2 regions of the Mesorhizobium sp. BR1-1-13 genome follow, and region 2 is predicted to be linked to the other one. Evidence: riboswitches for the same ligand, from Rfam matches in the RefSeq annotation. Region 2 holds a riboswitch; the other holds the start of a gene.
The links. A riboswitch is a leader RNA that binds a small molecule or an ion and turns the genes downstream of it on or off. The one in region 2 is predicted to bind thiamine pyrophosphate.

Region 1 (3,398 bases), on a different contig from region 2:
CACCCTCTCCTGTGACGTCGCCAATTGGCGAAAGCCGTCGTGACGGCCAATCTCCCCCCTCGTGGGGGAGATGTCCGGCAGGACAGAGGGGGGCGCCGTAGAGCACTCATCGTTCGATCATACGACCCAACTACTTGCTCATCACCGCCAGCCATTCATCCACCCATGCCTTGCGGTTGGCCGCGACCTCCTCGGGACTGAACAGCAAGGTCTTGGTCGGTTTGACCAGTCTGTCGAAGGCCGGATTGAGCGGCTTGTCGGTCTTGCCGGCCGGGAACATCCAGTTGGTCTCGGGGATGGCATCCTGGAATTTCGGCCCGGTCATGAAGGCGATGAACTTTTCCGCCAGCGGATTTTTGGCTCCCGTCGTGGTGATGCCGGCGACCTCGATCTGCAGATATTCGCCCTCCTCGAAGGAAGCGGCCTGATAGCGCTCGGTGTTCTCGGCAATCATGTGGTAGGCGGGCGAGGTCGTGTAGGACAACACCATCGGCGCCTCGCCCTTGGTGAACAGGCCGTAGGCCTCGCTCCAGCCCGGCGTCACGGTCAAGACCTTCGCCTTGAGCTTGGCCCAGGCCTCCGGCGCCTTGTCGCCATAGACCGACTTCACCCATAACAGCAGGCCGAGGCCCGGCGTCGAGGTGCGCGGATCCTGAATGACGATCTTGTCGTCGGCACTGCCCTCGACCAATTCCTCCAGGCTCTTGGGCGGCGTCTTCAGCTTCTGCGTGTCATAGATGACGGCGAAATAGCCATAGTCGTACGGGACAAAGACGTCGTCGTTCCAGCCGCCCGGCACATTGAGCCCGGTCACGGCGCCGTGCGGCGCAAAAAGGCCGGTGGCCCTGGCATCGGCGGTGAGATTGGTGTCGAGGCCAAGCACGATGTCGGCCTTGGTCGCGGTCCCTTCCAGCTTGACGCGGTTGAGCAGCGCGACGCCATCGGCGACCGAGACGAAATCGACATCGCAGCCGCATTCAGCCTCGAATTCCTTCTTCACCACCGGGCCGGGACCCCAGTCGGCGGTGAAGCTCTCATAGGTGTAGACGGTGAGTTTGTCCTTGGCCAAGGCCGGCCCGGAGAAAACCACGACCATTGCAGAGACAAGGGCGTATAAAAGCGTGCGCATCGGCGCCTCCTTCGTTCGCGTTAAAGGAATTGAGGCGTCGGACTGTCCGAAACGTCTAATCCCTCCGCCGGTACAAACCGGATCAGGTTCAGCGGGTTGGCGAGACTGCCTCTCAGCCGGTCCGCGAAATATCGCGTCCGGCACCCCGTTAGAGCGCCTCGACACATAGGCCCGGCCGGTGAACCGCGCAAGTGGCTGTTTGCCGGCCTTCCGTTTCCGCCGCCGGGCTGGTAAGGGCCACACGATATGAGCACATTCACCATCTTGCTTGGCGGCGATCTCATCCGCACGCCACGGCTCGACCGTCAGGTCGAGGGAACCCGCGTCATCGCCGCCGATGCCGGCATCGGCCATGCGTGGACGCTCGGCCTTGTGCCGGAACTGTGGGTCGGCGATTTCGATTCCGTGCCCGCCGGCCTGCCGGATGAGTTGGCTGCTGTGCCGCGCCGAACCTTTCCGGCAGAGAAGGACGCCACCGATGGCGAACTCGCGATATCGGCCGCCCTGGAGCGCGGCGCGACCAGCCTCGTTCTTGCCGGCGCCTTCGGCGGCAAGCGCGCCGACCATGCCTTCCTGCACATGGCGCTCGCCCTGCGGCTGGCCGGGGCCGGGACAAAGGTGCTGTTGACCAGCGGCGCGCAGGAAGGCGTGCCCCTGGCGCACGGCACGGCCCGCTTCGACTATCCCGACGGCACCCTGTTCTCGATCCTGGGTTTTTCCGAGCTTGCCGGGCTGACCGTCGCCGGCGCGAAATGGCCGCTTGACCGCGTCAAGGTCGCGTTCGGCTCGTCGCTGACCATCTCCAACGAGGTCAAGGGCAGGCTGGAGATCGCGTTGGGAGCGGGCCGCGCGCTGCTGCTCGCCCATCCCTATCCCTTGCCAGAAAGCTGATATGGCGCCGCCTCTTCTCAATCTCGACGGAATAAAACTGACCTTCGGCGGCACGCCCCTGCTCGACGGCGCCGACTTGGCAGCGTCGGCCGGCGACAAGATTGCGCTGGTCGGCCGCAACGGGTCCGGCAAGTCGACGCTGCTCAAGATCGCCGCCGGGCTGATCGAGCCGCAAGACGGCGAGGTGTTCCGCCAGCCATCGGCGACCGTCCGCTATCTGCCGCAAATGCCCGACATGGACGGCTTCGCAACCGTGCGGGCCTATGTCGAGGCCGGGCTCGGTCCCGCCGACGATCCTTATCGCGCCAGTTACCTGATGGAGCATCTCGGCCTCTCCGGCGAGGAGCGGCCAGGCGACCTCTCCGGCGGCGAGGCCAGGCGCGCCGCCCTTGCCCGGGTCATGGCGCCCGAGCCCGATATCCTGCTGCTCGATGAGCCGACCAACCATCTCGATCTCTCGGTGATCGAATGGCTGGAAGAGGAGCTCGTCCGCACCTCCTCGGCTCTCATCGTCATCTCGCACGACCGCCGTTTCCTCGAGCGCGTCTCGCGCGCCACCGTCTGGCTCGACCGGGGCCAGACGCGCCGGCTGGATAAGGGCTTTGGCCAGTTCGAGGAATGGCGCGACCAGGTGCTTGAGGAAGAAGAGCGCGAACAGCACAAGCTCGGCCGCCAGATCGTGCGCGAGGAACACTGGCTGCGCTATGGGGTGACCGCGCGGCGCAAGCGCAACATGCGCCGCCTGGGCGAATTGCAGACCATGCGCCAGCGTTTTCGCGGCCATCGCGGCGCCGAAGGGGCCGCGACCATGGTGGCCAGCGACGCCGCCGAATCCGGCAAGCTGGTGATCGAGGCCAGGAACATCGAGAAGAGCTTTGGCGATCTTACCGTGGTCAAGGGATTCTCGACCCGCATCCAGCGCGGCGACCGCGTCGGCCTGGTAGGGCCGAACGGCGCGGGCAAGACGACGCTCCTGAAGATGCTGACCGGGGAGTTGCAGCCGGACGCCGGTTCGGTGCGGCTCGGCACCAATCTGGAGATCGCCACGCTCGACCAGAAGCGCGAGGCGGTCGATCCGCAGGAGACGCTGGCGCAATATCTCACCGACGGGCGCGGCGAGAACCTTGTCATCAATGGCGAGCAGCGCCACGTCGTGTCCTACATGAAGGATTTCCTGTTCAAACCGGAACAGGCGCGCACGCCGGTGCGCGAGCTTTCCGGCGGCGAACGCGCGCGGCTGATCCTGGCGCGTGTGCTGGCGCGGCCGGCCAACCTTCTGGTGCTCGACGAGCCCACCAACGATCTCGACATGGAAACGCTGGAGTTGCTGCAGGAACTGGTCGCCGGCTTTGCCGGCACGGTCATCCTGGTCAGCCAC
Region 2 (3,398 bases):
TCGTATTCGAGGTCGTGGTGCGCAGGTTCAGGCCTGGGGAGTGACGCCGCGCGCCCGTGGTGATCGGCAGCAGGACGCGCCCGTCGACTGGACGAAGCCGACGGCAATGCCCATCTATGGGAAATCCTGGAGCGGCTGTCATAGCGCCGGGCCTCCAGTTTTATCGTGCGCAATTCCGGACGGAAACGGCTACAACCTTTCCCGGAGCTGCTTTGGGGAGATTTGATATGGCGACTTCAAGCGAACGCGCGGTGCTTGCCGGCGGCTGTTTCTGGGGCATGCAGGATCTGATCCGACGCATCCCGGGCGTCCTGTCCACGCGCGTCGGCTACAGCGGCGGCGACGTGCCTGATGCCACCTACCGAAACCACGGCACCCATGCCGAAGCCATCGAGATCAATTTCGATCCCGCCAGGGTGAGCTACCGTACGCTGCTGGAGTTCTTCTTCCAGATTCATGATCCGACGACACGCAACCGCCAGGGCAACGATGTGGGGATGAGCTACCGTTCGGCGATCTACTACACCAGCGATGAGCAGAAGCGCGTCGCCGAAGACACCATCGCCGACGTCGACGCCTCAGGCCTGTGGCCCGGCAAGGTGGTCACCGAGGTGGCTCCGGCCGGCGCGTTCTGGGAAGCCGAACCCGAGCATCAGGACTATCTGGAGAAATACCCGAACGGCTATACCTGTCATTTCGTCAGGCCGGGCTGGAAGCTGCCGGTTCGCGAAAAGGCTGTTTCGTAGGCGCCGGATCGAACAAAGCCCGGTTCCTGCCAGGCTCGGCCGATGACGGGTTGCATTTCAGGCGCCAGCCTGTTCGGCGAGGGTGATACATCCAGAGACGGAAACGCCACGGAACAGGCGCCCCGTGGCGTTCTCCAGCAGTTCCGGCCAATGGCTACTTGCCGCAATGCTTGTCATTGACGGTCGGCGAAGCCGTGCCCGGAGCGGTGTGGCTGGCATCCGGCTGAGCACCTTGTGGGCTGGCCGGACAGTTCCGGTCCGCGTTCGAATTCATGCCGTCGGGCATGACGGTCGTGCTGCCGGTCGTGCCAGGATCCACCGTGTTCGGCGATGCCGGCGTGTTCGGGTCGACTGTGACCGACTGGCCGCTGCCGGGCCCATTATTGGCGCCGTTTCCGCCAGCACTTTGCGCCATCGCCGAAGTCGCGAGACCAATTGTAAGAGCCGAAGCTGCGAGGATTTTCATGAACATGGTTTGTCTCCATTTCTGTGAAGTCTTCGCTCGTTTCTACGAAGTTCGTCGCGTCTGCGACTATAGGGACAACCCCTCGTAGTGGCGAAGGTTCCGGACAAATTTTGCCCTTATGGCCGGGCCCGACGGAACCGCCACAATCAGCCCTGGCGCAATGCATTTCCGGCGATGGTCCTGAAAAAACAGCTTTCATAGCTACCCGATTGGTGCTTTAACGCGCCCATCCACAGGGGTGCTCCGTACGGTCGGGGCTGAGACGGGGGCGGCAAGCCCACAGACCCTAGAAGCTGATCTGGGTAATACCAGCGGAGCGAGGCGGGCGATGTTTTCAGGCGCACAGATTTCCCTATATCCGATGTCCGGCGATTTTGTCGGCGTCATCCTTGGCGCGCTCGGGGCACTGGACCCCTATCGTGATCGACTGCGGATCGAGACCGACGATATCTCGACCTTGCTGGTCGGGCCGCCCGAGGTGCTGTTTCCTGCCATGCGCGACCTGTTCGTGGCGGCAGCGCGCAGCGGCAAGCATTGCGTGCTTTCGGCCGCCATCTCGCGCGGCTGCCCGGGCGAGCCGGACGATCCGATCTGCCGCTCCGACGCGTTTGGCGGACCTGCCGGGCCGCTCGGCCCGCGCAAGGAAGCCGCTATCGCCGCCGTGCGCGGCGTAGCCGCCACCGGCCAGCCGGCGGCGGCGCAGTTCTCGCTTTATGTCATGGGCACCGACGACCACATGGACGAGATCTATGGCTGCATCGACTTCCTGAAGCAGTCGGGCGTATATGAGCGCTCCAAGCATTTCTGCACAAAGTTGCGCGGCGACGCAGGCGCCATTTTTACCGCACTCAACGAGGCCTTTTGCCGCTTCGGGCCGGGTGCCGGCCACGTAACGCTCGACGTCACCGTCTCGGCCAACAGCCCCACCGCCGTCTGACGGCGCGCCCCGCGCCATCCGCTCCAGGTACCTGCGTGTCCTCCCCGTCCGCCCCTTCGCGTCCGATCGTGGACCTCATCGCCAGAACCGCTCCGGCGATGCTTTCGGTGGGGCTGCTGCTGGCCGCGTGGGAACTCTATGCGCGCTTTGGTGGCATCAAGCCGACAATCCTCCCGGCGCCATCGCGCGTCTTCGCTCAGGCAATGCTCAACCGGCACGCGCTGGCCGATAACGCCGTGCCAACCCTCCGTGCCACGCTCGCCGGCTTTGCCTGTTCGCTCGGCGCTGCCTTTGTGCTGTCGATATTGATCGACTTCTTCCAGCCATTGCGGCGCGCCCTTTTTCCGGTCTTCGTGGTCAGTCAGACCTTGCCGCTGGTGGCGATTGCACCGCTGGTGGTGCTGTGGTTCGGCTTTGGGCTGATGCCCAAGATCTTGCTGGTGGCGCTGGTCACCTTCTTTCCGATGTTGGTGGCTTTGGCCGAAGGCTATGAGGCGACGGAGGCTGAGATCGGCCAAATGCTGCGCGCCCTTGGGGCAGGGCGCTGGCGTGTCTTCGTCCTGGCGCGGCTGCCCTCGGCGCTGCCCTACTTCTTCGCCGGTGTCAGGATCTCGATCACCTATGCCGTCGTTGGCGCCATCTTCGCCGAATATGCGGGCGCGGCGAAGGGCCTCGGCATCTACATGCTCAACGCTAAGAACAACTTCCGCCCGGACCTGGTGCTGGCCGCCGTCGCCGTCAGCGCCGTGCTGACGCTCATCCTGTTCGGGCTGACGGTGCTGGTCCAGCGCCTTGCCATGCCATGGGAACGGGCCGCCGGCGGGCGGGCCGCAGGAAGGGAGCCTTGGCGATGAACCGGCTCGAACTGCGGCATGTGCGCAAGGCCTTCCAGGGGCTCGACGTGCTTGCCGACATTTCGCTCAGCGTCGGCGCCGGCGAATTCGTCTCCATTCTGGGCCCCTCCGGCGCCGGCAAGTCGACGCTGTTCCAGCTTCTGATCGGCGCGCTTCACGGCGAGGGCGAGATATTCTTCGACGGCAAGCCGCTCGACGACCACGGCCGGCATTTCGCTTTCATGCCGCAGCGAGACGCGTTGATGCCTTGGCGGCGCATTCTCGACAACGCCACGCTCGGGCTTGAGGTGCAAGGCGTCCGGCGCAAGGCTGCCCGCGCTCGCGTTGCGCCGCTGTTCGACAAATTCGGGCTTGCCGGTTTCGAACGGCATTTTCCGGCGCAGCTTTCCGGCGGC

Region 1: it holds a riboswitch for thiamine pyrophosphate, as region 2 does, so the genes downstream of both, thiB (thiamine ABC transporter substrate binding subunit) here and LB533_RS25345 (YkoF family thiamine/hydroxymethylpyrimidine-binding protein) in region 2, are expected to answer to the same signal.

Annotation. Positions count from the first base shown of each region.
Region 1 is NZ_JAIUIH010000001.1:138,069-141,466, forward strand. Features, by position in the region: gene thiB (thiamine ABC transporter substrate binding subunit) at 131-1,129, opposite strand; TPP riboswitch at 1,172-1,287, opposite strand; gene LB533_RS00735 (thiamine diphosphokinase) at 1,376-2,020, shown strand; gene LB533_RS00740 (ABC-F family ATP-binding cassette domain-containing protein) at 2,022-3,398, shown strand, end outside.
Region 2 is NZ_JAIUIH010000013.1:119,046-122,443, forward strand. Features, by position in the region: gene LB533_RS25330 (hypothetical protein) at 1-44, shown strand, start outside; gene msrA (peptide-methionine (S)-S-oxide reductase MsrA) at 228-746, shown strand; gene LB533_RS25340 (hypothetical protein) at 901-1,218, opposite strand; TPP riboswitch at 1,437-1,550, shown strand; gene LB533_RS25345 (YkoF family thiamine/hydroxymethylpyrimidine-binding protein) at 1,541-2,149, shown strand; gene LB533_RS25350 (ABC transporter permease) at 2,248-3,003, shown strand; gene LB533_RS25355 (ABC transporter ATP-binding protein) at 3,000-3,398, shown strand, end outside.